Regions from separate parts of the Shewanella oncorhynchi genome, predicted to be linked through region 1. Evidence: predicted binding sites of a transcription regulator. Region 1 holds the regulator's gene; each other region holds the start of a gene.

Region 1 (10,014 bases):
CAACCCCTATGGCTGGGTGATGGAAAACAAGCAAGCGGATATCTTTTTAACCTATTGCACTAATGCTGTGCTGGCTAAAAAAGAAGTGCCGAGTTTACAAATCATCGACTTACCGCAGGAACTCGCCGTGGGTGCCGACTATGGTTTACTGGTTTTACAAGGCGCTAATACTGCCGCTAAGCCGTTAGCTGAGTTTATTCTATCGACCAAAGGCCAAGCGATTTTGAGCAGTTATGGTTTCCAACCTCCGGCAAAATAGCCTTCTTTAGTTTTCCTGCGGGATAAAAAACGGCACCTTTGAGGTGCCGTTTTTGTTATTAGCTCAAACTGTTAAAGCGTTAGTTCATCAGGTATAGCGTCGCTAACCCGAGGAATGCGAACAGGCCAACCACGTCAGTGACTGTGGTGAGCACCATACCGCCAGCGAGGGCAGGATCGATTTTAAGTCGTTTTAAAATCAATGGAATACTCGCACCTGCAAGCCCTGCTACTGTCATATTGATCAGCATAGCGCTACCAATTAAGCCCGCCAGTGCCATATCATCCTTCCATAGCCACACGGCGATAAAGACTAAAATTGACCACATCAAGCCATTGAGAAAACCAATAGATAGCTCTTTACCGATAAGCCAGCGGGCGTTGCTTTGGCCGATATGGCCTAAAGCAATACCACGGATCACAAGCGCTAAGGTCTGATTACCGGCAACACCGCCCATGCTAGGGACAATCGTCATTAGGATGGCGATAGTGGCAAATTGCTCAATAGTGCCTTCAAACATATTGCTGACCGACGAGGCGAGCAGGGCGGCGAATAAGTTTATAGTGAGCCAGAGCGAGCGACGTAGGGTACTTTTTAGCACAGGACCAAAGGTATCTTCATCTCCATCCATCCCCGCCATCCCCATCATGGAATGTTCAGCATCTTCGCGGATAACATCGACTACGTCATCGATTGTGATACGCCCGAGCAGTTTACCATCACTGTCGACGACAGGTGCCGATACCCAGTCATTGCGTTCGAATTTCTGCGCGACTTCGCTGTCGGACATGCTCACCGGAATACTTTGAATATTGGGATCCATGATATTGCGAATTGTGGTGCTTGGCGCGCAAGTCAGCAGATCTGCCAGCCTAACCCCGCCAAGGACTTTGTCCTGTTTGTCGACCACATATAAGGTATCTGTGGTGTCGGGTAGGTTGCCCCTTTGCCGAAGATAGCGCAGCACCACATCGATATTCACATCGGGTCTTAAGGTGACTGTATCTGTGTTCATCAAGCTGCCGGCGGTCTCATCTGGATAAGATAGGGCTTGTTCTACCCTCAGGCGATTTTGTTCCGTCATCGACTGCAGCACTTGTTTGTAAACTGCGTCGGGTAGACTTCGCAGAATATAGGCGAGATCGTCGGTGTCCATGCTTGCTGTCGCTTTCGCGACTCGCTCAGGGCTCATGCTGCGGATAAGTGGGTCTTTGAGTTCTTCACTCAACTCATCGAGTATGTCGCCTATTTGTTCCTGATCGATGAGCTGCCACAATACTTGTCTGGCACTTGGCGGTGATGATTCTAAGATCAGCGCGATATCTGAGGCGGCCATTTTTTGCAGCATATTACGCACGTGTACGAACATGCCGCTGCTAAGCGCTTGGTTTAACTGGTCAAGACTATGTCCGGTGTGATCGTTTTCTGCATTATCTACGGGCATTTGTCCTCCATGGTGCGGCAAATTGGTTTGAGATCTTGGTGTTGGGCTATGATTTAGCGGTGACTAAGCGTCAGTCGATGACACAGATTAAGGCGGCTAAGGTAAGGTTAAGGCCAGCGCAATGACCGCTAGTGTAATCGCCTGTAGCTTGTATCGTCGAGCGACAAATGTTTTGCCATGTCTGAATGGCAAGTTTTTTAAACTAGACATGAAGTGAAACTAACGATGAAGTGCTTAGTGTGAAGTGAAACTAACAGGCTTCGTCAAACTTAGCGTCGATTAAGGCACAAATAGCATCGAGAGCCGGCTCTGCATCTGGGCCTTCGGCGATAAGCTTAATGGTTTTACCCATACCAGTTTCAAGCATCAGTAAGCCAAGTACACTGGCGGCCGATGCTTGTTTATCGCCTTGGATTAAGGTGATGGTCGCATCAAACTCGGAAGCCAGTACCACCAACTTAGTGGCGGCACGGGCATGTAAACCGAGCTTATTACAGATGGTTATCTGACGTTCAAGCTTTGGCATTATTGAGCTCTCGATGACGGGCATACACTTTATGTTTACCGTTACTAAAGCGTTTGGCCAATTGCTCTGCGACGTAAACCGATCTGTGCTGTCCACCTGTGCAGCCAATGGCCACAGTTAAATAACTGCGATTGTTACGCTCGAGGTGCGGCAGCCAAGTCTCCAGTAAATTTTCGATTTGCCAGATGAACTTATTAACCAGTGGTTGACGATTTAAGAACTCAGCTACGGGTTCATCTAAGCCAGTCAATGGCCGCAGCGCCAGCTCCCAGTGGGGATTGGGCAGGAAGCGCACATCGAACATAAAGTCGGCTTCGGTGGGCATTCCGTGCTTAAAGCCAAAGGACTCGAAGTTGATCACGAGTTCTTTATCGACACTACCAAGGAGAATTTGTCGGACTTGGTCGCTTAAATCATAGATATTCAAATTCGACGTATCTATGTAGTGATCGACCAGTTTTGACATAGGCTCAAGCAGTTTCCCCTCCAGCTTTATCGCTTCTTGCAAAGAGACTCGGCTCTTCGACAAAGGATGCAAACGGCGGGTTTCGCTGTAACGCTTGAGCAGAATTTTATCGCTGGAGTTAAGGAAGAAGCTCGTTAACTCAGTATCTGGAGGTAGGCTAGCGAGTTGTTTCACTAAGACCTTATCCTGCTCAGGCATGTTACGCACGTCGACACTGATGGCGACGAGATCGTTACTGCCTTTGAGTTGCTCAAGCAAACTGCCAATCAATGGCAAGGGAAGGTTATCGACACAATAATAGCCGAGATCTTCGAGTACCCTAAGGGCGACAGATTTGCCTGAGCCTGAGCGGCCCGACACTATGACCAGTTTCATCCAGTGATTACCTGATAGAGTTCCGTTTCATCATGCGTCTTGCGTAATTGCTTTAATATTTGCTTGTCGCTCAGCTTTTCGGCCATGCAAGACAAAGTACTTAAGTGCTGCTGACATTGGTCTGCAGGCACCAGTAGTGCAAATAAAATATCAACAGGTTGCTTATCGATAGCATCAAATGCTATCGGCTCTTCACACTTAATTAGTATGGCAATGGGCTGATCTATATCGGCTAGTCGACCATGTGGAATGGCGATGCCGTTACCTATACCTGTGCTCCCCATCTTTTCGCGCGCCACTAGGCTTTCGAATATCTCTTGAGATGAGAGGGTCGGGTACTGGGCAGCGACTAAGTCGCTGATGAGTTCCAGTACCTTTTTCTTGCTGCCCGGAGTGGCGCAGGTAGTGCACTCCGGCCGCAGTATGGTACAAAGTTCCATTATTAGTGTTTTGTTAACTTCTCTTTGTGTTTAATAACCTGACGGTCAAGCTTGTCAATCAGGGCGTCTATAGCGGCATACATGTCAGCATGCTCTGAAGTAGCAAAAACTTCACCACCTATGAGGTTTATTCTCGCTTCAGCAATTTGTTGCATTTTCTCAACATTGAGCACAACGTGCACATTATTGATCTGTTCGAAATGGCGTTCAAGTTTTGAAAACTTTTCTTCTACATATGCACGTAACGATTCGGTAATTTCGACATGGTGTCCACTTAGGTTTATTTGCATAGAAACGTCCTCCGATATCCACTGTAGGTTATAAACTTTTACGCTGATTAGAAGGTGGAATAAGCATAGCCTCTCGGTACTTCGCAATGGTTCTGCGGGCTACGTTGATCCCTTGTTCTGCCAGAAGTTGTGCCATCTTGCTATCGCTTAATGGTTTTTTCTGGTTTTCCGCTGCCACCAGTTTCTTTATAAAGGCTCTGATTGCTGTGGATGAGCACTCACCACCATCGTCAGTACCGACGTGGCTAGAGAAGAAGTATTTTAGTTCAAAAAGTCCCTTAGGGGTATGCATGTATTTTTGAGTTGTGACCCGTGAGATGGTGGACTCATGCATTTCTACCGCTTCGGCAATATCGTTAAGCACCATAGGCTTCATGGCTTCTTCACCGTACTCAAAGAAACCTTGCTGATATTGCACTATGCAATTAGCAACTTTAAGCAAAGTGTCGTTACGGCTTTCTAGACTCTTAATAAACCATTTAGCCTCTTGCAGATGGCCGCGAATAAATTGGCTATCGGCTTGGTTTTTTGTGCTGCGTGCCATAGAAGCATAATGTTGATTTACATTGATTTTGGGCATGCAGTCAGGATTAAGCTCAACGACCCAGCGGCCATTTTTCTTCGACACAGACACATCTGGGATAACGTATTCGTCATTATTGGGCGTGATCAACAAACCTGGGCGAGGATTGAGGGTTTGGATGAGTGCTATACCATCCCTTAATTCATCTTCTTTTAATTTAGTCTTACGCATCAATAACCTAAAATCACGGGCGGCGATCAGATCTAAATGATCTTTGATCAGCATGCGGGCGTTTTCTAGGTTGGGAGTATCAGCGGCGAAATGCGACAGTTGGATCAGCAGGCATTCACTTAAATCGCGTGCAGCAACGCCTATGGGATCAAAATGCTGAATGCGCTTGAGTACGGCTTCGACTTCGTCAAGCTCAACTTCAGGATTGCCCATGGCTTCGAGAATTTCTTCAGTGCTTTGGGTGAGATAGCCCTGATCGTCGATGGCATCAATAATGGCGGTGGCAATGGCTAAATCGGTTTCAGAAAACGGCGTGAGGTTTTTTTGCCATTCTAAGTGTTCGTACAAACCTTCACTGGTCTCACCTTGGAAGGGCATATCGTCTTCACGACTGCCGCCGGGGCCTGAGTTTGGGGAGGCGGTAAACACTTCATCCCATGTGGTGTCCATGGGGAGCTCATCGGGCATGGATTCTTTGGTTAGCGACTCTGCCGTGTCTATGGTGGAGCTGTCTTTTTCTGGTGGCAGAGTGCTAGATTCACTGAAATCCGTATCGGATAGCGTTTGGTTTACAGGGGTTTTAGTGGCGTCGAATTGATCCTCTTCCAGCTCGAGAAGGGGATTAGAATCTAATGCTTGCTGGATCTCTTGCTGCAGTTCTAATGACGACAGTTGCAACAGACGTATAGCCTGTTGTAATTGTGGCGTCATGGTTAACTGTTGACCCAGTTTGAGCTGGAGTGACGCTTTCATGTTACCGCTGATCCCTACGTTATTATTGTTGGATGAGGTCGCTTATTATCATTTTGAGTGAAGCCCAATGGCGGTATAAATTGCCTCCATTGGCTTCGCTCGATTAACTATAGCCTGAATTGTTCACCTAAGTACACAGCCCTAACTTGCTGATTGTCTAAGATCTCTGCTGGAGTTCCTTCGGCAATCAGGTTTCCGTGACTCACAATATAAGCATGTTCACATACATCTAATGTCTCGCGGACATTATGGTCTGTGATCAGTACGCCAAGGCCGCGACTTTTGAGTTGTTCGATAATCTTCTTGATGTCGATAACCGAAATAGGATCGACGCCAGCAAACGGTTCATCGAGCAAAATGAACTTAGGATTAGCGGCTAAAGCCCGCGCAATTTCGACGCGACGACGTTCGCCACCCGACAATGACATGCCTTGGCTGTCACGGATGTGGGTGATATGAAACTCTTCGAGCAGATGTTCTAGTTCTTCTTCTCGTTCTTCATTTTTAAGTTCTTTACGAGTTTGCAGTACGGCCATGATGTTGTCATGAACAGTTAGCTTACGAAAGATACTGGCTTCTTGCGGTAAGTAACCTATGCCTTTGCGGGCACGCAGATGCATAGGATCTGCGGTTAAATCATCATCGTCGATAAAGATATGTCCCTTATCGCTCTTCACTAGCCCGACAACCATGTAAAAGGTCGTGGTTTTACCTGCACCGTTTGGACCGAGTAGGCCAACGACTTGACCGGTTTTTACCGTCAGACTGACGTCTTTAACCACTTGGCGACTCTTGTAACTTTTCGCCAGATTTTGTGCTCTTAAGGTGATTTGGGTCATTTAGAGTCCTGCTTTTTTACAGGTTTATCCGCCGGAGCGTCTGATTTAGCATCATCTTGATAGTTTTCAGGCTGAATAATAGTGATCACGCGATCGTCACCACTGCCAGTACTCTCGGCCATCAATTTCTGTTGAATCATGTTATAGCGGATTAAATTGCCTGTAACTTGGCTACCCGCTTGATCTAATGACGCCATACCTTTCAGTGTTAAGGTGCGGCTTGCCATATCGTAACGAATTTCTTTCGCGCTAGCCGATGCAGGACGGCCATCGTCTAATATTTGGCTATACGTAGCAGGGTTACCTGTGGCGACCAAAGTTTTGCTATTTTCACCTTCAGCGGAAAATGCACGCAGTTCATTTGCTTGGATTTTTATTGAGCCTTGGGTAACTTCAACCGGACCAAAGAAAATGATCTGGTTGTTTTTGATATCCGCAGTTTGGCTCACAGCTTTAATTTTGACTTCTTGCTTTAAGTCGCCGACTTTCGCGAAAGCACTCATGCTCATAATTAGCATTAGGCTGGCAAGTAATACGTTATTTTGCTTCATATGTTCCTACTACCTGACTGGTCAATTGCACTTCTTGCGCGTTGAGGTCGGCATAAAGGCCTTGGCCTTGAATATTAAAATCTTTCCCTGTGACGTAAATGGTACGGTCAGAGGTCATTATCATAGTGTTGAGATCGAGTTCCAGATAACTGGTGGACAAGGTCTGAATCGGTTCTTCTGGGCTAATGGCATCGATAATAACATTATTTTCTAATACAACCTTGCCAGTTTCCTTGTTTAGCTTGCCCTGATCTGCCCTGAGTTGCCATTGTGCTTTACCTTGGTCTGGATAAACAAGATAAACAGGTTGAGTAAAGAAAGTTTGATTCGTTGAATCATAATGTTCCATGTGTTTCGCCGTCACACGGCTATTCACTAGTCCTTGCTCATTGAACTCAACACTGCGCAGATCTTCAACGATGAAATCTGGGGTATTTTGATCTTTTACTCTGTTATCGGAATCACCGCTGTGTTTGTTCTGGACCTGCCAGTAAAGCGCTAGTGCAGTTCCAAAAAAAGCGATAATCGCGAGTGTCACACGACTCATATACTCATTCCATGGGCCGAAGTGAATTTATTTTGACTTAGGAGTAACAGATCTGTGAGTTCACGCAGTGCACCGTGGCCACCATTGAGCGTAGTCACAAAATGGGCGTGTTGGCGTACATAGGGGTGGCCGTCAGCAACACTGACCGCTAAACCGACGACATTCATCACGGGGAGATCGACAATATCATCACCGATATAAGCCACTTCTTCTGGGGTGACACCATAAAGTGCGAGCAATGCTTCATAGGGCTCGAACTTATTGTCTACGCCTTGGTAAATATGGGTAACACCAAGGGCTGTCATACGGTTTTCAACGATTTTGGATTGACGTCCTGTGATCACGGCGAGGTTGAAACCGCTGGTGAGTAGTGAGCGCACGCCATAACCGTCACGGGTATGGAAGGCTTTGAGCTCTTCGCCACTATTGCTCAAGTAAATACGGCCGTCGGAAAACACCCCATCGACGTCACAAATCAACAGTTTAATCTTTTGCGCGCGTTGCCACACATCATCACTGATTGGGCCGTAAAATCCTTGCTGTGGCATTAAATGACTCCTGCTTTAACCATGTCTAGCATGTTAAGAGCGCCGATAGGATGGCGGTCTTTATCAATAACAATTAATCCGTTGATGTTTTTTGAGTCCATCACTTGCAGCGCTTGGGCGGCCAATACATTATCCGTGATCGTCACGCAGTTACGGGTCATCACATCGGCAATGGGCGTCGTGCGTAAATTCACTTCGGCATCAATAACGCGGCGTAAATCACCGTCGGTGAAGATACCAACCAGCTTGCGCTGATCATCAATAATCGCCGTCATGCCTAAGCCTTTCTTGGAGATTTCGTACAGAGCTTCTGTGATGCAAATATCGTGGTTAACGAGCGGTAAGTCATCACCGCTGTGCATGACATCGCAGACTTTTAACAATAACTTGCGTCCTAAAGCTCCGCCAGGATGGGACATAGCAAAATCATCACGGGTAAAGCCTTTCGCTTGTAGTAGCGCAATGGCGATGGCATCGCCCATCACTAAGGTCGCGGTAGTGCTCGACGTTGGGGCAAGTCCAAGTGGGCAAGCCTCTTCTGGGACTTCGATACATAAATGCACTTTAGATAATCGCGCCATATTCGATTCGGGTTTACCCGTTACCGCAATAACAGGCACGCCCATACGTTGGATGACCGGCATTAAGGTGAGGATTTCGCTCGACTCACCAGAATTAGAAATCGCTAAAATCACATCGTTATCGGCTAGTACACCGAGATCGCCGTGGCTGGCTTCACCCGGATGCACAAAAAAGGCGGGCGTTCCTGTGCTGGCGAGGGTGGCAGAAATCTTATTACCGATATGGCCCGATTTGCCCATGCCCATGACAATCACTTTGCCTGTGCAGTTAAGGATCAACTCGCAAGCTTCTGCAAATTCAGCCGAATCAACATATTGATAAAGATTGTCTAGGGCTGACTTTTCAATGTCGATAACTTTACAGCCCCATTGGCGCAGTTGTGATTTGTCTACCATGTCTATCTCTCTTTTTGCATTGTCTTTGTCGCCCCATTGATGGGATTGGAATAGCACAATTTGGTACGCGATAAAGATGATATGTAATAGGCTTTCTGCCAAGTTTTAGTTTGTTTTCAGACGATTTAGCTTATGTCTTGTTGTGGTGAATTCCCTAAAACAACAAAACAATTGCGGCAGGCTAGAGCGATTGATCCGACTCGTCAAGTTCAGCTGCGGCAGCTATTCATGCACAATAACCTGTTTAGCGGTCGAAGGTCTTGAGCAATATCATCGTCTTTGTCGTTTATTTCAATGGATTTATCCCGTATCGCGGCGGGTATTACCGCACGGGATGCCTCTATTTCACACTCGTATATCGACGCATCGCACCTAAAAGTGGACGAAGAGCGAGCTAAGTGCGAACGAATTAGCCAATATCGCCAATTCTGCAACTAGGTTGAAAACATTAAGTAACATTTTACCTGTGCAGAGTGAAAACTTAGGGCGCATTTTCGCTGTAAATGAGGCAAATTGAAAGTATCGCAGGGCGATAGTGTCGATTCGGTTGTAGGTTAAAGCGCAATTACGTACAATTTGCGGCTCTTCGATTGGTCAGTCTAGGAAGACTAGGATCACCTCTTTTGCAAATGTCGGAATCAAGCATGACTCAAGAACAAACGCCGTTGGTTGAGATCCGTAATTTGGGGTTTAGCCGCGGTCAGCGTGTGATATATGAAGATATTAGCCTGTCCATTCCAAGGGGCAAGGTGACGGCGATCATGGGGCCGAGCGGCATAGGCAAAACGACCCTGTTAAAGTTGATCGGCGGCCAATTAACGCCTGACCACGGACAAGTGCTATTTGATGGCCACGATATCCATGGCGTGAGTCGCAATGAATTATTTAGTCTGCGTAAGCGGATGAGCATGCTGTTTCAGAGTGGCGCGCTATTTACCGACATTAATGTGTTCGATAACGTGGCGTTTGCGCTGCGCGAACATTCTGGTCTGCCAGAAGACATTATTCGCACTATCGTGCTGATGAAGCTTGAAGCCGTAGGCTTGCGTGGCGCCGCCCAGATGATGCCAAGTGAGTTGTCCGGTGGTATGCAACGCCGCGCTGCATTGGCTAGAGCCATAGCGCTTGAACCTGAAATGGTGATGTACGATGAGCCTTTTGCAGGGCAAGACCCAATATCGATGGGTGTGTTAGTAAAGCTTATTCGTGAGTTATCCGATGCGCTGAATCTGACTTCAATTGTAG
Region 2 (10,014 bases), 750 kb from region 1:
GGAAAAGACGGCCGCACATTTGGCGCATTTTATTATTTATGTCTTGCTCTTTGTCATTATGACTGCTGGCATTTTGATCTCAACCGCAGATGGCCGTGGTATCTGGGTGTTTGATTGGTTTGAACTACCAGGATTGGGACTTTTGTTTGAAAACCAAGCTGATATCGCGGGTGATATTCACCAGTATGCGGCTTACAGCTTGATCGCGCTGGTCGTTATTCACGCGGCGGGCGCATTAAAACATCACTTTATCGATAAAGACACTACCCTACTTAGAATGATTAAATTTAAACGAGGATAATACAATGAAAAAGCAACTGTTAAGCGCACTGATTGGTGTATCTCTATTGGCTCCTGTGGCGGCTTCAGCTGCTGACTATGTGATTGATCATGAAGGCGCTCACGCTTCTATTACATTTAAAGTTAATCACTTAGGTTATAGCTATGTGGTGGGGCGTTTTAATGATTTTAGCGGCGATTTTAGCTACGATGCGGCTAAACCAACTGCGATGAAAGTGAATGTCACTGTGAATACATTAAGTGTCGATTCAAACCATGCTGAGCGTGACAAACATATTCGCGGTGAAGATTTCCTTAATACTGGCAAATTCGCTAAAGCGACCTTTGCATCTACTTCGGTGGAAGATAAAGGAAATGGCGATTTAGTGATTAACGGTAACTTAACTTTAAATGGTGTGACTAAACCCTTAGCGATCAAGGCCCATGCTGTGGGTGAAGGTCAGGATCCTTGGGGTGGCTACCGTGCCGGTTTTACTGGCACAACTACCTTTGCGATGAAAGACTTCGGTATCAAGATGGATTTAGGTCCAGCATCTAGCCATGTTGAATTAGATCTAGTGGTTGAAGGCGTGCGTAAGTAACTCTTTATTCTGCCATTTAGATAAACAAAAAGCGCCGAAGGGCGCTTTTTTGTAAGCTTTATACTTAGAGCCGACTAACGACCAGAATTAATCTTGGTCTTTTTCTGGTACAAAACCTTCAATTTCAACATCTTTACCTTCAAATAGGAAAGAGGTCATTTGTTCTTCAAGAAATTTACGATCATCAACATTCATCATGTTGAGTTTTTTCTCGTTGATCAGCATGGTTTGCTTTTTTTGCCATAGGCCCCAAGCTTCTTTGCTGATGTTATCAAAAATGCGCTTACCTAAATCACCTGGATACAGTTGAAAGTCTAGGCCGTCGGCTTCTTTATTTAAATATACGCAATTGACTGTACGCGCCATGATTATTCCTTACTGACTGCGGAGTGAACGAGTGATCCCAAATTGGCTAGCACGCGCTCGGTGGCGGCGGCGAGTCCCACTTTGGAAGGATGACTTATGTTATACCAGAGAGACTGGTTTTGTTCCATGACAGCACCCACGCTCTGTTTATCGCCGTGAGTTTTATCTAAGTTAAGCATCATGGGCTGAATATCTAAATGAAAGTGGCTAAATGTGTGCCTAAAGCCAGTTAACCATTCGAGTGGTTGCGCAGCAAACCCTTGCTCTTCAAGATGAGTTTCAAGTGCATTTTGGGTAGCAAACTCAGGGAAACACCAGAGCCCGCCCCAAATTCCCGCTGGCGGACGTTTAGCTAGAAAGACTTGATTGTCTTGCATCATCACTAACATCCACGCCGCTTTGGTCGGTATGGTTTTTTTAGGCTTCTTGCCGGGGAAATCGGTTTGTCTGCCAATCAGCTGAGCTTTGCAATCAATCGCTACAGGGCAAGCGGCACAGTTAGGTTTGCTACGAGTGCAAATACTGGCGCCGATATCCATCATGGCTTGATTATATTTCTGAATATCTTGCTGCGGTGTGAAGGCATCCGTCAGTTGCCAAAGTTGCTCTTCAACCGTCTTTTGCCCTGGCCAACCTGCGATTGCCCCATGTCTTGCTAATACACGTTTTACGTTGCCATCGAGAATGGGGTGATGTTGCCCAAGTGACAATGACAATACTGCGCCTGCCGTCGAGCGGCCGATGCCGGGTAGGGCGAGCACTTGTTCAAAATGTGTTGGAAATAATCCCTGATAATCATCGCGGATTATTTTGGCTGCTTTATGCAGATTACGCGCCCTAGCGTAATAGCCAAGACCGGTCCAATGATGTAATACCTCATCGTCTGGCGCGTTAGCAAGTGCTAACACATCGGGGAAACGCGCCATAAATTTAAGATAATAGGGAATAACAGTCGCAACCTGAGTTTGTTGCAGCATAATTTCAGAAACCCATACGCGATATGGGGTTTTATCTTGCTGCCAAGGGAGGGTTTTACGACCGTGATTGTCGTACCAAGAGACGATACGTGTAGCGAAGGAGGCTGTAGATTTCATCGGCGCAGTGTAGCGGCAGTTATCTTCTTAGACAAGCGTCAAAGATAAGTTGGCAAGGGATCTAAAGCTAAAAATCGCTGCTAAATTCGCACTCTTAAATAATCTTGGTATACTTTCGCCCCATTAGTGCTTGCACTGTATGTTGAACTTTGGATAATGCCCTTCTTTTATGATGGTGTTGTCCACTAGACGAGGCAAAAATGAGCGAAGTCACTACCGCTGAATTTAATGAAGAAGGCAAGTATCTGCGCAAGATCAGAAGCTTTGTCCTGAGAGAAGGTCGCCTAACCAAAGGCCAAGCACACGCTATTGAAAGCCAGTGGCCAACAATGGGTTTAGATTACAGCCCAGTGCCATTGGTACTAAGCGACGTTTTTGGTCGTGAAGCTGATACTGTGCTGGAAATTGGCTTTGGCATGGGCGCCTCTTTAGTACAAATGGCTAAAGATGCACCAGAGCAAAATTTCATTGGTATTGAAGTACATAAACCGGGTGTAGGCTCTTGCCTCAGTGATGCCGCCATTGCTGGTGTGACTAATTTACGTGTGTATCATCACGATGCCATGGAAGTATTAGAACATGCGATTGCTGACGGTTCATTAGCCCGAGTGCAATTGTTCTTCCCAGATCCTTGGCATAAAAAACGTCACCATAAACGCCGCATCGTGCAAGCTGAATTTGCCGAACTGATTCGTCGCAAGCTAAAAATTGGCGGTGTGTTCCATATGGCCACTGACTGGGAAGAGTACAGCGAGCATATGTTAGAGGTGATGCAAGCCGCTCCGGGTTATCAAAATCAGTCGGCCGACGGCAGTGTGGTGCCGCGTCCTGATCATCGTCCATTGACAAAGTTTGAAGCCCGCGGCCATAGATTGGGTCACGGTGTATGGGATCTGATGTTTGAGCGTATCGCTTAATCACGAACTCAATTTTAGCTAATTTTAAACACAAAAGGGAAAATCACTATGGCAACTAATCGTAGCCGTCGTTTACGTAAGAAAATGCGCGTTGATGAATTCCAAGAGTTAGGTTTCGATATGGCTTGGACTTTTGATGCATCAGTATCTGAAGCCGATATCGATGCAACTGTAGATAAATTCATCGATGAAGTGATCGAAACCCGTAAATTAGGTTTCCATGGCGGCGGCCACATCGAATGGGAAGGCATTATCGCCACCCAAACGATTGGTAAATGTACCGAAGAAGATATTGCTGCAGTTAAGGCATTCTGGGCGACCCAAAAAGTGTCTCAGGTTGAAGTTAGCGAACTGTACGACATTTGGTGGGGTTAATGCCCGAGTTGGCATTACTTGAGGAAGTGGTCGAGAAAGTTCGACCCTTGCTCGGCCAAGGAAAGGTTGCAAATTATATCCCCGCACTGGCCAGCGTTGATGCTGGCAAATTAGGCATTGCCGTCACGACTGTTGACGGTGAAACTTTAGGTGCGGGTGATTACCTTGAGCCGTTTTCGATTCAAAGTATCTCCAAAGTTTTCAGCTTAACCTTAGCGTTAACTTTATATGAAGAAGCCGAAATTTGGAGCCGAGTTGGCAAAGAACCTTCGGGTCATTCATTCAACTCTTTAGTACAAGTCGAGTTAGAACGTGGCAAGCCGCGTAATCCCTTTATCAATGCTGGCGCGTTAGTGATTGCTGACTTATTGCAGAGTCGTTTAGGCGCACCTAAACACAGAATGCTTGAGTTAGTCAGGCAACTAAGCCAAAACGATAAAGTGTGTTTCGATAAACAAGTAGCAGATTCAGAATATCAGCATAGTGCGCGCAATGCGGCTATCGCTTATTTGATGAAGTCATTTGGTAATTTTCAAGGTGATGTTGATACTGTGCTGCGCACCTATTTTCATTATTGCGCCTTGAAGATGAATTGTGCTGACTTGTCTAAGGCCATGTTGTATTTGGCTAATCGCGGTAAAAGTATCACAGGGACTGAGCTTATCTCTCAAGTGCAAACTCGGCAACTTAACGCTCTGTTGGCAACCTCGGGCTTATACGATGGTGCGGGTGAGTTTGCTTATCGTGTTGGTATGCCAGGTAAAAGTGGCGTCGGCGGCGGTATTATTGCCGTGATCCCTGGAGAACTGTCGATTTGTGTATGGTCGCCAGAACTCGATAATAATGGCAACTCACTTGCGGGCACTGCGATGCTTGAGCATCTCAGTCAGCGTCTCGGTCGTTCTATTTTCTAGTCTTATCTCTCGTTTTTTATTAGCACTATCAGACTAAATGTTAGCGAATTTCGCTAATGACCTTTTAGTGCTAACTTTCAAAATTAAACATAATCAAATCGTTATAAAGTTGGCACGTCTCCTGCTATAAGCTATTCAGTAGTTTAGGTTTATCGAATTATTCAGATTAAAGGACGAACAAAAATGAAATTAAATAAGTTATTAACTGGATTTGCATTATCTGGCGTGATTTTAGGGGCATCTAGCGTACAGCTGGCGCAAGCACAAATAGAGCCAAAAATAGATGAGCGCTGTGAAGTCTCCTTAAATTATGACGTTATGGTTGAGCCTAAAAAATTAGTTATGAGCGAGAAGGGCACAGAAAAGTATCGTATCGAAGTTGACAAGTTATTTGTGGAAGGTAAGCAAGTTAACTTAACCGACAAGCAGAAAAAATTGGTTACTCAATATGCCGATGAAGTTTCGACTCAAGTGCCAGAAGTGATTGAACTGGTGAATGAGGCAGTATCTCTTGCTTCCAAAGCGGTTGGTATGGCCTTAACACCTTTAATGGGTGATGCCGCTGGTGCAAAATTTGATGAAATGATGGCTGGCGTTCAAAAACGGGTTGATTCAGTGGCTTACAAGAATGGTGATAGCTTCTATTTAGGGGCGACTGAAGACTCGATGCAAAGTACATTTAACGATGAATTCGAGCAGGAAATGGAACAAATTGTCCAGAATTCAATTGGCGCCATTATGATGAACTTAGGTGGCCAAATCATGTCTGGTGGCGGTGAAAATTTTGAAGCCAAGATGGATACCTTCTCCAAAAAAATGGACAATTTAGGCCAAGATATTGAGCAACAAGTTGAGAGCCAATCTAAGGGATTAGAAGCTAAGGCTGACCGTTTGTGCGACCGATTTGAACATCTGTTAGTGCTTGAAAATCAATTGCGCCAAGAAGTGCCAGAACTAGCACCTTATGTGTTGACACAAAACTCAACCAAGGAACTGCGTGAATAGTTCTTGCAAATAGTTCTTGTAAATAGTTCTTGCGAATCGCCCTTAGTTTTAACTGCAATAACTTCTATCTCCTTGTGCATGAGTCAAACTTGAATGCTACGCCCCTAGTCAATTTATCGACTAGGGGCTTTTTTATTGGCTACGGTTTAATCGTGGTGACAACCCTTATGGCTAAGTTGATGTGGCTTATAGGCTAGGCTTGCAGCGATTTAGTTCGGAATGTTACAGTCTAGAGACGAATATTTGGTATACTCTTAAAATATAATTAAAAGCTGGCATATCAGTCAGATATAACCCCCTACTTTAGTGGACTTTTTCGGTCTAAATCTCTGCGTTATATCATTTTGATGCGAGATATCAATGCTATGGTTATTTTTAAGCGATGATTACGCTAACCATAGCTGCTCACCGAAAGTTAATATCATTGTCGTAAACAGCTTAAGGCGACTTCCATGTTAGAACTGTTAGAACCTATTGCGATTTTTACTCATGTGGCCAGAGCAGGTAGTTTTAGTGCCGCCGCAAGAAGGCTTGGGATCTCTAAGTCTAAGGTCAGTACACAAGTCGCCGATCTTGAACATAGACTTGGTGTTCAATTAATTCAACGTACCACCCGCAGCTTAAGTCTGACTGAAGCAGGGCATTTGCTGTATCTGCAAGGTGAAGAACTGCTGCGTGACGCTGAACAAGCGATAGCCAGCGTGCATAACTTAAATGATGCGACCCGCGGCGTGCTTAAGGTGGGGATTTCCCAATCCTTTGGAGTGATGCATATCATTCCTGCGTTGCCATCTTTTATGGCAAAACATCCTGAGCTTGAGCTACAAGTGAGCTTACTGGACCATAAAGTGGATGTCGTGAGCGAAGGCTTAGACTTACTGTTAACTATGTCTGAGCAATTACCGCTTGGCATGGTTGCTAGACCTCTGATGAAGTGTCAATTCCTGTTAGTTGCTTCGCCTGGCTATATTGCTCAACATGGCGAGCCAACTCGACCTGAGCAGCTAGTTGACCACAACTGTTTGGTCTATCAAGGCGAGTGGCACGAGCACAGCATGTGGCAATTTAAGAAGGGTGATGACTACTGTGAAATTGGCGTATCGGGTAATTTCAGGGTGGATAATGCGCCTGCATTAAAATCTGCTGCAATCAGTGGTCTTGGGGTTGTGTATCTTGCGAGTTATCTGATGGAAGATGAAATTGCCAAAGGGACATTAGTGCCTTTACTGAAGGATTGGCAATTGACCCACCATCTGCCATTGCAGGCGGTTTATCCCCGTCGTAAGCACTTAGCACCTAAGGTCAGTTCTTTTATCGAATTCATCAAAGATCACATAGGAACGCCACCGTATTGGGATGCTCCCTATGTCGAATTATTCAGTAAACGTCAGTAAAATAGGAAACATTGTTCTCAAAAGCAGTCTTATGTGGTTTTAAATTGAGCGCGCACTTTTATGGTTATTTAAAATCAATACTTTAGATTGGGTTGGTGAGTACATTTGCTGATGGTTTTTTAGGGGTTTCTAAAGCACTTTTTATAACATCCTTGAACTCTGTTCTTAATTGAATACAATGGTAACAGTTGATTCGGAATGATCTGAGTCCTATACGTTTATTGGAAATGACCCCTTTCAATTTTTGTATACAGGTCGGCGTTAATGCAGTTTTGGATCACAGCCAACAGAAGTTTGAGAACTAAAACAATGTTGGCTCTTTAAACCATCATCCTAGTTTTTGGTTTACCTCAGCTTTATCGCTGAGGTAATTTTTTTATTGATGGTTTGCAGCCTTGAGCACAAGTTTTGTCTCCCTGTACCCTAAAGTCGCAACTGTGTGTTAAATGATGTGAAGGCGAGTGCTAAAGCATATATTAATGCAACAAATATAGTGACCCACAGTGAGAAGGGTTCTGTTATCTAACGGGATAATGGTACCAATAAAAAAGCCACTTTCGAGTGGCTTTTTTATTGGCTGCAGCTTAAGACTTTCACTTATGTCGCTTTAGTCGTGAAGCAAGTTAACAGTGCTTCACGGTTCAGCATTAAGGCATTAGGCCTGCTTCTTACTGGCTATCCAGAGATCGACTTGTTGCTCTAACACATCTAGTGGCAATGCGCCATTAGCAAGTACTAGCGTATGGAAGTCGCGGATATCAAATTGACTGCCAAGCTGTTGCTCTGCTTTATGTCTGAGTTCCAGCAGCTTAATCATGCCCACTTTATAGGCTGTCGCTTGCGATGGCATAACGATATGGCGTTCAACCATTTTCACCGCATCTGATTTAGCATTTGGCGTATTGTCCACGTAATAGGTTATGCCTTGCTCGCGGGTCCACTTTTTAGCGTGGATACCAGTATCAACGACTAAGCGACATGCACGCCACAGTTCCATTGCTAGGCGACCAAAGTCAGAATAGGGATCGGCGTAGAGTCCCATTTCTTTCGGGAAAGATTCGCTATATAAGCCCCAGCCCTCAATATACGCGGTATAGCCCCCAAACTTACGGAACTTAGGAATATTTTGCAGTTCTTGGGAAATGGCGATCTGCATATGGTGACCCGGAATACCTTCGTGGTAGGCCAGCGCTTCCATTTGGTATTTTGGCATGGCTTTCATGTCATATAGGTTTGCATAGTAGCTACCTGGACGCGAACCATCCGGTGCCGGTTGTTCATAGAAGGCTTTACCCGCGGATTTTTCCCTAAAGGCTTCAACCTGCTTCACGACCATGGCGGCCTTAGGTTTTACTTTGAACACTTCATCCAAGCGCGACTTCATATTGTCGATGAACTTAGTCGCCTCAGCTAAATAGGCGGCTTTGCCTTCGGCGGTATTGGGGTAGTAGAACTGGGGATCGTCACGCATAAAGCTAAAGAATTGCTGTAAATCGCCTTTAAAGTTGACCTTCGTCATGATGGCGCGCATTTCATTGTGAATACGTTCCACTTCAGAAAGCCCTAAGTCATGGATTTGATCGGCGGTCATGTTTGTCGTAGTAGTACGAGCTAAGGCATTGTTGTAGAAGGCTGCGCCATTAGGGAGTTTCCACGCACCATCACGGTCGTCAGCTTTGGTCGCTAAAGTTTTTATATAATCAATGAGCTTGTTGTAGGCGGGCTCGACTTGAGTCACTAGTGCTTGCTCAGCTTGCTTTATTAACGCTTGTTTCTCTGTTTCTTGAATCGCTAATGCGTTAACTTTACGGCGAAAATCTGCGAGTAACGCGCTGTCGTCGCCTTTATCAAAAGGCGCACCTTTGATGATGTTTTGGCTGTCTGAAATCACATAAGTGAATACGAACTTAGGCGCGATAATGCCTTTATCTGCGCGAACGGCTAATACTGTCTGTAATTGACTTAAGCGTTTGGGAACGCCATTCAAGCGACTGATATAGGCCTTGGCATCGCTGACATCTGTGATTTGATGTTGGTTAATTAAGAAGGAGGCGATCATAGAGTGGCCACCATACATCTGATTCACAGGGTAATTATGATAGCGCCATTGGTCATCTTCGATGTCATTTTGCAGATTTTGCTTCAGTAACGTGAGGCTAAGATTAGTTTGTGGATCGAGTTTGGTCGCATCAATCTGATTGACCCGCGCCACTTGTTTTTTTGTGCGATCTAGGGTTTTATCATCGGCGGCATCACCTAGTTCATCCCATTTATCATAGTCTTGCTTGATCCCCATATAGGTCTGCGAAATGGGACTTGCCATAATGTTTTCCATGAAGATGGTTTCGAACAGGGCATTGGCTTTTTCTGATTCGGTTTGCGCTACTGCATTCACAGGTTCGCTTGCACTGTGTAAGGCTGGCGCAGTTGATGCTGCATACGCGGGAATGGTCAGCAGAGCTGAAAGGGTCAGTGCGACTAAGCTGATTTTAGTTTTTATTGGCATGATCAGGCTTCCTAGATTGATTTGCATCAATACTAAAGAAGCGGAACAAGAATGTATGGATATTAGTGTTAGAAAATGTGTTAGCAGTAATAGTATTAAACTGCACTATTGAAAGCTAACACATTATTTATAGAGCTATTTTAACGGCAGGCTTAGCAGAATTGTGTCAGTAAATCATTAACAAACATATGACCTTTACTGGTTAATTGCCAATGTTCAGCGGATTCTGTGAGTAAACCGCGTTGTTTGGCTTTTTCCATTCCTTCGGTCAATGTGTCTCTGTGTTGTCCTGTGCGCAGTTCAAATTCTTGCTTAGGAATAGGTGTCATCAGACGCAGGCGATTCATTAAATATTCGAGCGCGCGGTCTTCCTCTGCAACTTCAATCGATTCGAAGGTGTAGTTGTGTGCACTCAGATATCCCTTGGGATGTTTAATTTTTACCGTGCGTATGATGCGGTTTTCTTCTGGCAGCGTCACTTTGCCGTGGGCGCCACAGCCTATGCCTAGATAATCACCAAACTGCCAGTAGTTGAGATTGTGCCTACATTGGTAACCAGGTT
Region 3 (10,014 bases), 2.4 Mb from region 1:
AACTTCAATCAATTGCAAACCTGATGGTGTATCAAATGGATGTACTGTGGCAAAAATCCGACCTTGTGCAGTGACGCTGACATTGCCAGGTCGTATTGGCAATTCAGCGACTGTTTCAAGACTTCCTACTGCTGGGGTGGCGTTCACAAAACTACTGGCTGTCAAAGAAAGCCATAATGCTGTTGTTAATAAGTGTTTCATATTCTATCTCCGCTTTTTCTGTTTAAGGGCTGTAGAATAGGAGTTATTATTTACAAAAAAAAGAGTATAAAGTTTAGCTCTGTTTCAATATTAATTTGATAATTAATGTTTATTCAGCAGTCGTTTCACCGGTCTCGACTTGCTGCTCGTACTTGCTGAGCTTGTTGTAGAGGGTTTTAACGCTGATCCCCAGTTGTTCGGCGGTATCCGTTTTATTACCTTGAGTGGTTTCTAGTGCTTGATAAATAGCGATTCTCTCTAAATCATCTAAGCGCATGCCTTGGGGGATAACAACTTGCTCACCACCACATAAACCCACTTCATTCGTCTGAGGTAGCTGTAAATGGCTGGGTAAAATATCCTGATCGGCCAGAATATAGGCTCGCTCAATTGCATGTTTTAATTCGCGCACATTACCAGACCAAGGGTACTTAGCAATCATCTGAATACAGTCTTCAGCTAAGCTCTTATTCTGCTTTTCGGCCACGTTACGATAGGCAAGAAAATGCTGCGCAAGCCCAATAATATCCTCGCCACGTTCCCGTAAGGGCGGAACGCGAATGGGAAACTGAGCCAAACGAAAGTACAAATCTTCTCGAAATAGCCCAGCCTCTATCGCCACTATGGGATCACGGTTAGTCGCTGCCACAATACGTACGTTTGCACGTTGCACTTTGTCGCCACCCACAGGACGATACTCGCTATTTTCCAACACTCTGAGTAACTTCACTTGATGATCAATCGGCATTTCGGTGACTTCATCGAGAAACAAGGTCCCGCCTTCAGCCTGTTCAAATACGCCTTTGTGATCGCGATTCGCCCCCGTAAATGCGCCTTTGACATGACCAAACAGCTCACTGTCGACCAATTCAGGGCTTAATGCACCACAGTTAATCGCAATAAAAGGCTCGTTCACCCTAGGGCTGGCAAGATGTATGGTATTAGCAACCAGTTCTTTCCCGACCCCACTTTCCCCAATAATCAGCACATTACTGCCTGTCGCAGAGACGCGACGAATTGTACGATATAGCTTGTGCATAGGAGCTGATGAACCAACAAGCAAACCGTATTGGTCTAGCTCGCTAGCAAAAGGATGCAGTCGATTAGGCGATGATGCTAAATACTGTGCAAAATCAGCAAAAATTTCGCTGATTAGCGGCATATCGTAAGGTTTGCGAAAGTGGTAACCCGCAAAATGAGACATTAACTGATCAAGATTAGGGTTTGGCTGACCATCGGAGAGAAAAATAAACTCAATATTTGACATGGCCGTATTATCCAGCAGCACAAGGTAATCTTCTCGACTAAGACTGGATAACTCAATAATGGCAACATCGACGTGATTTGCCCCTAGCTGCTCTATCCAAGGCAAGTCATCGACACTGCGTAGCTTATTAAAGTCAGCAGCGCCAGCAAGTTCGATGATTGCTTGCTCGGCGCCAACATCCTGCAAGTGATAAAAAAGTGTCAGTCGAGCCATGCGTATCTACTCCCTGTATGAAAAACTACTGTATGTCAGCCATGAAATTTTAACAACAGCAACGGTAATAGTTGCCGATGTTCTAAGATGATATCTCGATGAACTGAGAATATCAGTCTAAAAATCAGCCTGTTAAAATATCATTAAAAACGAGAACAGAATATGCATGGTAGCTGAACGAAACGAAATCAGTTTACCCAAGCAGTTAAACAATCTATGTCGAACACTGGCATTAGGAGGCCCATAATGAAGTCTAATGTTGTGCAACATCAGACTGATATCCGCGCCGATATCATGTTGATCGATGAAATCATCAAGCTGAATCAAGAAGGACTCACATTTTACAACCAAGCGAGGAGGTATGTCGAAGACTATAATCTTAAGCGTGTTTTTTCCGCCAAAGCTAACATCCACCAACGAATGTTAACTCGGTTTGAACAGCTGAGACGTTTGGCTGACGAGCCAATTAATGGCCTAAGTCACACCGTGCCCGTCACTTATACTCAAGCAACAGAATTGCTGCAACAGTGCCAAATTTCGCAGGCTATGACCGCCCTTGTCGACATAGAGCAGCAAGTGCTAATCCAAATAAAACAAGCAGTAAGGCAAGCACATCAGCCACAACTTGCAAACCAACTTGCAGAGGGTGCCGCTTGGCTGCAAATGAGTTACGACGGTACGGGATCGCTCAATTACCATTAATTCCCTGTCGCTAAGTGAGCCATATTTAACCGACTCCCCCACTTTTACTACAGACATAATACCGCACTGATGAGTGCGGTTTTTTATGTTCGAATGATGGCTCAGCATGCCAGAAAAAATTACATTTTGTCGGTAAAAAAGACCGACCTAAAGGAAAATGCCAAGGTATAAAAACGCCAGACAAAACAATTAAAACATTAAAAATCATTACCTTAAAAACATTGGCACGATTGGCGCATTATCTAGCTTCGAGAAAACAACGGAGGATATGATTATGAAAACTACAACAGCATCAGTACTAGTGGCTTTACTTGTCGGTTCAATCAGTTTAAATGTGGCCGCCGCCCAAGATTGGAAAGACGGAACCAAGGATGCGTGGATCGATGGAAAAGCAGAAACCACTTTACTGCTCAACACGAATCTCAATTCCTTCGACATCATTACAGATGTCAAAGATGGTAAAGTGACGTTAACAGGTAAAGTGGAAAGCAGTGTGGATAAAGCCCTCGCCACAGAGCTCATCAAGAGCTTAGATGGGGTGAAAGATGTCGATAACCAACTCACTGTGATGAATGAAAAAGAAGGCACCAGTGAAGTTGTTGCCACCTTAACTGACTCTAAAGTTGCCACAGTCATCAAAACGCGTTTACTGTTTTCAACTGACGTATCCGGCACCCAAATTAATGTGGATGTTGCCAATGGCATAGTCACATTGAAAGGTGAAGTTACCAGCGATGCAGAACGTCAGTTAGCACTGAAAATTGCCGAAAATACCGACGATGTGAAAAAGGTCGTTGATAAAATTAAAGTTGTTAAAAAAGTGTCTTAACTCTCGCGACAACGGCATTTTTTAAATTAAACGTATTTTAAGTAACAGCACGCCGATCTAGACTCAAGGTTCGATAGTGCTTTATGAAAAAAGAATCAAAAAAACCAGCCTCAGCTTAATGCCGTTCACTTAAGAGTGAACGGCATTTTTCTTTGGTCTAACCGGGAACTTGTTTTTGCTCATTTTAAGAACTCGTGGATATGCCCTTTCCCGTTTACCATCCAGCTTAAATTGCCGTGCATTTCGTTCTATATCCAATACGTCTCTCGGGATATTCCCCGGTGTTTGTGATGACAGTTGTGTCAACTTGAAGATGATATAACTCGCCGCATCTCGAAAACTCAGTTGATTGGGGTGGACCGATGGCAAGCTTTTAGCCATCAGCAACATCTTATATCTAATGAGATTATAGGCCAGTAGCACGCCCCATAACTCTTGAGTCACCAGCTCCGGTAGTTGACTACGGAGCGTAAAACGGCTCTCCAGTAGATGTTGCTTCATCTCTCTGTAGCCCAGTTCTATTTCCCATCGATGGGCATATAAGTCGACGATGTCTTCGCTGGGGTAACGCATCGGGTCTGTCAACGAGGTCAAAATGGCGACTGGCTTACCTTTCACTGTCTTAGTCAATAAACGCGCTTCAAGAGTTTCAGGCAGCTGCGGCCATTTCTTTCTGGCCTGAGGTGTAGTGGTGAGTTTCACCCACTGATCATGCTTTCCTAGCGTTCGCACCACCTCATATTGAGTGCCTTTCTTCAATGGCAACAACCAGTGGCTATCAGGTTGCGCTTGCTGCCAAGCGTGTAACAGGCCGAGCGAGTAAAATCCTCGGTCAAATAGGGTTAGGCTGTAATTGGGAATGCTAGGAATGAGCTGGGATGCTAAGTTCATTTCATTTTCGGCAACCGAATCAAAGGCGCTGTTGACCAACAAATGGCTGCTTAATTCCATCAAGCAAACCATGCGAATTTGCGGATAAGCAGCTTCGCCTGAAGCGTTTGCGGTACGCGCAAAGGCGGCTTGATTTTGGACACTATCGGGTGTCCGCCACACTACACCGTCAACACCATACAAGTTAAGGCCGCACCAATGAGGATGTTCAGCTCTCGCGTGCCAGGTATTGGCGCTGCGACTAAATACTTCTCTAATAACCTCACTGCCCAATCGTTTACGCGCCTGAGTCACGGCGCTGCGTGCAACATAATCAATCTCTTGCGGCAAAACAATGTCGAGTTTGTTGATGAGTGACCGAACAGATTCCCCTCGGAACAAAGCCATTCCGATAACGGCCCAAATCATCGCGTCCATCGGCAATTTACGCCGTCTTAACGTCGCAACGCCCTGAGAGTCTAGGCAAGATTGAATTAACTCAGGTTCTAACACATCTGCTAAGCAGGTGAATTCGGTTAGGCGGGTAATATGAGTACGGGCGAGTGCTTCTGAGAGTTGCATAAAAAAATCCGATGACATGAGGTCATCGGATTTTGATCTTTTCAGCGAGATCGTCAAGCGATCTGTCTTAACTGATCGGCATTAAGCCTCAGCTGGTTTTTTTATGCCCATTTTCAGACTCAATCGAAAAGACTTACTCGCTTAAATTAAGAAGGGTGAATTCAGATGACTCGAATGATCATAAAGGAGAATAATTACAGAAAACTGAGCTAAAACGCAGGCGTTACTCAAGCTTCAAAGCCAAACTAAGCTTCAAAGTCAAACTAAGCTTCAAAGCCAAACTGGAATGCATAAAAATGTTGGCCATTCTCAATATTGATGGTCATAGTGCCAGTTAACCCCTGCAACTCCCCCGCCCCAGAATGGGGTACCACTTCTAAGATCAGACGATTTTGTCCATCGGTCATAATGCCAAAATGTTGTAACACAAAACTGCCCTGCTTACCGCACAAGTTACCAACCACTTGTTCAATGGCCACATAACCAGCTGAGCCCTTGACTGACGTCATAGCACTGAGCATTTCCCCTTTGCTGCGCCCCTCAAGCTCACCATAAAAGGTTTTATCTAAGCCCATACGCCCTAACGTCACACCACCAATGCCAGTAGCATAGGGGCTATCAGGAGTGAGCTTAACATCAAATTTTCCAGTGATTTTGCTAACTTGCATGACACTCTCCTTGTCGAAATCTTATGCTGACCTATTACCTGCTAACGCTTGCTATTGAAGCAAACATCACCCACTGACCGAAAAACAACTTAGCATAAGCCTGCGTAGATCCATAATGGCATTTACACGCTACTTATGTATGCTGGTCTCACTCACTACCATCTCTATGGTTTTGACTATTTCAGGGCTTTCAGACATGGGTTGGTCAGACGCTCTATCGCGATAAGTCACAGCAATTTTGAATGGGGCTTCAAAAGGATAAACAGGTTCAATACTATCAACTTCGATTCGATCGCCAAGCATGACACTGCCTAAGTGTTTCAAGCTATTGTGTTTAAAATCCAGATTAAACAATCCAAGATACCAAAATACGCCTGAACCTTGAGTCGTCACAATAAAGGGCGCCACAAAGGGCATAGTTTGCATTTTAGGATCATCTTGAATCGGTGCGTCACTTTGGGTGTCCGGCTCTAGAGCTGGATCGAAATTTAACGGTGTAATGCGTAAGTAATCAAGTAATGCTCGACCTTTTACCTCACCATCTTGGTAGTCGCCCATAGCAAACTCTGTTTGTTTGATCTTAATAAAATGAGTCAATGCAACGGACTTGCCGCCCTCAGGCAGCGTTATTTCAACAGGATTGGCGGTATTTAAGCTAAAGAGTTTGAGCATCACTTCCGATGCATTCGCCACAGGCTTTACCTCAAAAGGTGTCACAGTTTCGATCTCATTCGCCTGAGCCTGAGTTTTTTCATGCGCCATGGCCTCATCGTATTGCATCACCTGTCCATCTTCCATCACCATATAAATATCATCATTGGTCATGTTGAAACGGTAAATACCCGCAGCAAGTAAGGCTAATACCACTAAGGTTGCCGCTATGGTTAATTTTACAAACGTACTCATCTTCTCTCCCCAATCGCGCTCGTTATGCGCTACTTTTCTAACACCGATAAACTTCAAATCAATGTCGGAGCAGTATTACAGATACTGAGTTAAAGCGAAGTGGGTAAAGTGTAAAAAATGCCGCTATTTTGAATTTTGTCAGGCTAAGTTCAGCAACATGCCTTTTACTCGACCAATATGATGGGCTGAGTAAATACTCAGCCCAATACATCACTACTTTTCGTTTTTCCACAAGGCTGGGGTTTGGCTTGGTTGCCAATTGCTTTGGGAGAAATGCGCTTGCACTAAGGAATAGATTTTATCTTGATAGGACACAAACTCAGGTAGTTGATAATTATGCTGATCCTGCCAAGCAGGGGCATAGTTATCTAGCGTATCAAAACGATATCCTTGACGTTGAGCTTCTTCAACAAAACGCTTAATTTTAGGCAAGTTGATGGTTGCACCTTGTCCGCGGTGAGCATTCTCAAACAGGAAATCGTGGGTCAAGATAACCACTTTCCCGTTATGTAAACCATCACTACAATCTAAGTTCTGCGTACGACTGTTAAGCGGATTCATCGTCGTTCCAGCGCAGGTGTTGATCACTTGATTGACTTTTGCCACCAGCTCAACCCCATCAGCCATGGATTCAGCAGGAAAGGCAACCCCCCAATCCTCTGGTCCCCAGTCTAGATCCCAGCCAAATATTTTATAGTCACTCTCGGCGAGCATGTTTTGAATTTGCACCGCAACTTGCGAACTGTTGGTCGAGGTTTCTGCGGTACAAGCAAAAGCGGGGTCCCAAGGCGGCACAGTATCGGATGTCGCACACAAGCCATCGCCTTTGAGTTTACTGGTCACTCGCCAACCATTGGTGTAAGGCAAACGTGCCAACTTAGTCATCTTGTTATTGGGATAACTGGCGGCATTAGGAATAAGCTCAACCACTTTGGCCGTGTTCGTCACAAAATAGGTGAAATCGGTGGCCGCATCTTGATAGGATTTTACGGGCCAGAGTCCAACTTGATTACAATATGCCGCGCCAGATTGCACGCCATCAGTGCAGTTATGCAGCATATGATCGTAACTGTGGTTTGCCAGAATATGACCATCATCTAGCAAGCGTTGTAGAGCGACAGCCGCTAACGCCTCGTTTTCATCCCCTTCGCCATACATATGAAACGCATTAATAAAGAACGTCGCCTTGATATTGGCATCCTTTAACGCATCTAACAGCCCTAAGGTCGCGTCAATTGGACCATCATCAAAGGTAAGGTAAATGGTTTTATCGCTGGCGTAGGCCGCACTTAAGCCAGTACTCAAGCTCGCAACACAAAGCCCAACTGCAACGGCTATCGATTTCAGTTTCATGATTTCATCCTATAAATAATGTTTAAAGATGAATAAGTTAGTTCTCTTTACGCACTGGTTAATTCATAACCTGTAGACAGCGAGTTCACTCATCCGTTTAGCTTATCTATAGTGAGTAATCCCGCCGGCATTAGTTATACCATCCTAGCAACAAGCCATACTTTTCTACGCTAAGTCGATAAATCCTGCCTTTGCACCCAGTTAACCATCCCCTTCAAAGACAATAGAAAAATACCAATCCTAGTGTGAAAAGTACCGCATCAACAATTCGATAACAGGTAAGTTAACTGGAGAAAAAAACAACATAAAAGCACTACAGGGATGCAATAACATGTCAGAAGGTCAACTATTTAAGAGCTCTTTGCTCGCATTATGTATCGCTAACGCCTTGTTCGGGATGAGCTCAACCGCAGTCGCGGCGGAGCAACAAGAGGCAACAGCAGAAAATATTGAGGTAATCCAAGTACGCGGCATACGTCGCTCGATTGAAGCCTCAATGAATACCAAACGCTTCGCCGACTCCACGGTCGATGCTATCACCTCGGAAGATATCGGTAAGTTTCCCGATAAAAATATCGGTGATGCGCTGCAGCGCATTTCTGGGGTGACGGTCGATAGGCAATACGGTGAAGTGAGTGGGGTCACCATTCGTGGTACAGCGCCAGAACAGAGTCGTATTTTGCTGAACGGTCAAACCGTTGCGAGCACCTCTTGGTATGATCTTGGTCCTGCCACTCGAACCTTCAACATGGAATTATTGTCAGCCGAGCAAGTCAGTGCGGTTGAAGTCCACAAAACGCCAACCGCTAGCCTTGAAGAAGGTGCGCTGGGCGGCACTGTCGATCTCAAAACCCGTAAGCCCTTAGATCTCGATGCTCACACTTATCAAGTGGCGGGTGAGTTGAGCCAAAGCAGCCTGTACGATGAAACAGATCCGAGTGGATCTTTCGTCGGAAGCTGGAAAAATGATGATGAAAAATTTGGTATTTTAGGCGCTTACTCAGTAGAAAAACTCACCAGTGGTCGGCATGTATTAGAATCGCTCAGCGGTTACTATGAGTACTTTGCCGCTGATCCTGCACAAAACCAAGAATCAACTGTAGGAGCATGGGGGATTGGCTCACAAGCATTTAGGGCCGAACGTGAACGGACCAGTGCCCAAGTCACACTGCAATTTGCACCGACTGAAAAAACAGAGTTCACCTTAGATTACTTTAATTTTGAACTCGATATCCCCCACGTAAACCATAACTTCTTAACCGTTGGCGCCCGCGGTTCGGGCTCAACCAACGTAGTAAATAACGCCCAAGGCGGCACAGCATCGGCAACAATTCTGCCAGCGTATGCGTCGATTATTTATAACCCTGTGGTACGCCACGCGGTCAATATGAAATCTGACGTACTCAACTTAACCGGAAAATACGTCGGGGACAGTTTCACCCTTAGCGGCGTCATTGGCCAATCGACCTCAGATGGCGGCACCCAAGGCGGCTCATCTTCTTGGTGGATCCCTGCGACGGACCAAGGCGGCAAAATTGGCGATCCCGCCTTCCCTAATGGTCAAGGCAGTGTCGATGGTGGCTTTAGTTACGATGCCACAGGTCCCTATCAAGTGGTGCTCACGAGCCTAGATGCCAACGATGCTAGCCAGTTCAAGCATGCGCAGGAAGCCAACTACGAAACCACAGTGCAAGATCATAAAGTCACCTACGCACAGTCTGACTTCGAATATCAACTCGATCATGATTTTATTAATAAAATTGCGGTCGGGATTAAGTACAACACCAGTGATTTCGAGCGTAATGCCTTCAACCGTAACCCCTCAGAAATCCTAGGTTTTGTGCCCAATGGCAACCTAGCCAACTGGAGCGATGGCGTACTGTCTGGCCTGCATTCCCAGAGTGGCGGCAATGTACTCGACTCCTATGCCAAGTTAGATGAAGACAAATGGTGGGCGTTTATCAGCGAGAAATACGCCAATGGCGAGTTAGTGGAAGTCGCCGATCTCGGTAACACCTTCACTGTCGAAGAGGATATGTTGGCCCTGTACGCCCAAGCGGATTTCAGCGGCGAATTCTATCGTGGTAACTTTGGTTTGCGTTACGTTAACACAAACCAAACCTCAACCGGTTTTGCCGATGGCAAGCCCTACAATGAATCCGTTAATTACGATAATTGGTTACCGAGTATCAACGTCGCCTTCGATCTACAAGAAGATCTAATCCTACGTGCCTCGGCCTCTGCCGTGATGGCGCGTAACAATTACAGCGACCTCAAACCCGGTTTAGCCATAGCGAAAAACTTTGGTACTGCGACCGGCGGTAATCCCAATTTAAAACCCTATAAGGCGAATCAAGCTGACCTTGGCATCGAATGGTACTTCACTGAATCTTCTATGCTGTCGGCAGCATTGTTCTACAAAG

The links. Region 1 encodes sigma-54, which starts transcription at its own class of promoters, with help from an activator protein. Its sites were predicted from a motif close to GTTGGCACGNNNNTNGNNT; they were not measured.
Region 2: RA178_RS06780 (YggN family protein) is a predicted target of sigma-54. The motif match lies at 4,656-4,674, and genes of this name have one in related genera.
Region 3: RA178_RS15335 (BON domain-containing protein) is a predicted target of sigma-54. The motif match lies at 2,604-2,622, and genes of this name have one in related genera.

Annotation. Positions count from the first base shown of each region.
Region 1 covers NZ_CP132914.1:733,974-743,987, forward strand. The annotation lists gene RA178_RS03330 (molybdate ABC transporter substrate-binding protein) at 1-259, shown strand, start outside; gene mgtE (magnesium transporter) at 339-1,703, opposite strand; gene RA178_RS03340 (HPr family phosphocarrier protein) at 1,954-2,229, opposite strand; gene rapZ (RNase adapter RapZ) at 2,216-3,070, opposite strand; gene ptsN (PTS IIA-like nitrogen regulatory protein PtsN) at 3,067-3,510, opposite strand; gene hpf (ribosome hibernation promoting factor) at 3,513-3,800, opposite strand; gene RA178_RS03360 (RNA polymerase factor sigma-54) at 3,829-5,307, opposite strand; gene lptB (LPS export ABC transporter ATP-binding protein) at 5,415-6,146, opposite strand; gene lptA (lipopolysaccharide transport periplasmic protein LptA) at 6,143-6,697, opposite strand; gene lptC (LPS export ABC transporter periplasmic protein LptC) at 6,684-7,244, opposite strand; gene kdsC (3-deoxy-manno-octulosonate-8-phosphatase KdsC) at 7,241-7,792, opposite strand; gene RA178_RS03385 (KpsF/GutQ family sugar-phosphate isomerase) at 7,792-8,769, opposite strand; gene RA178_RS03390 (hypothetical protein) at 9,049-9,207, shown strand; gene mlaF (phospholipid ABC transporter ATP-binding protein MlaF) at 9,414-10,014, shown strand, end outside.
Region 2 covers NZ_CP132914.1:1,488,718-1,498,731, forward strand. The annotation lists gene RA178_RS06745 (cytochrome b) at 1-301, shown strand, start outside; gene RA178_RS06750 (YceI family protein) at 306-881, shown strand; gene RA178_RS06755 (oxidative damage protection protein) at 969-1,247, opposite strand; gene mutY (A/G-specific adenine glycosylase) at 1,250-2,341, opposite strand; gene trmB (tRNA (guanosine(46)-N7)-methyltransferase TrmB) at 2,542-3,258, shown strand; gene RA178_RS06770 (YggL family protein) at 3,307-3,633, shown strand; gene glsB (glutaminase B) at 3,633-4,547, shown strand; gene RA178_RS06780 (YggN family protein) at 4,731-5,552, shown strand; gene RA178_RS06785 (LysR family transcriptional regulator) at 6,005-6,946, shown strand; gene RA178_RS06790 (DUF885 domain-containing protein) at 7,602-9,452, opposite strand; gene hemW (radical SAM family heme chaperone HemW) at 9,605-10,014, opposite strand, start outside.
Region 3 covers NZ_CP132914.1:3,408,319-3,418,332, forward strand. The annotation lists gene RA178_RS15320 (L-dopachrome tautomerase-related protein) at 1-201, opposite strand, end outside; gene RA178_RS15325 (sigma-54 interaction domain-containing protein) at 311-1,681, opposite strand; gene RA178_RS15330 (glutamyl-tRNA reductase) at 1,928-2,383, shown strand; gene RA178_RS15335 (BON domain-containing protein) at 2,658-3,212, shown strand; gene RA178_RS15340 (IS4-like element ISSba6 family transposase) at 3,342-4,664, opposite strand; gene RA178_RS15345 (DUF3224 domain-containing protein) at 4,928-5,332, opposite strand; gene RA178_RS15350 (hypothetical protein) at 5,462-6,238, opposite strand; gene RA178_RS15355 (polysaccharide deacetylase family protein) at 6,452-7,591, opposite strand; gene RA178_RS15360 (TonB-dependent receptor) at 7,923-10,014, shown strand, end outside.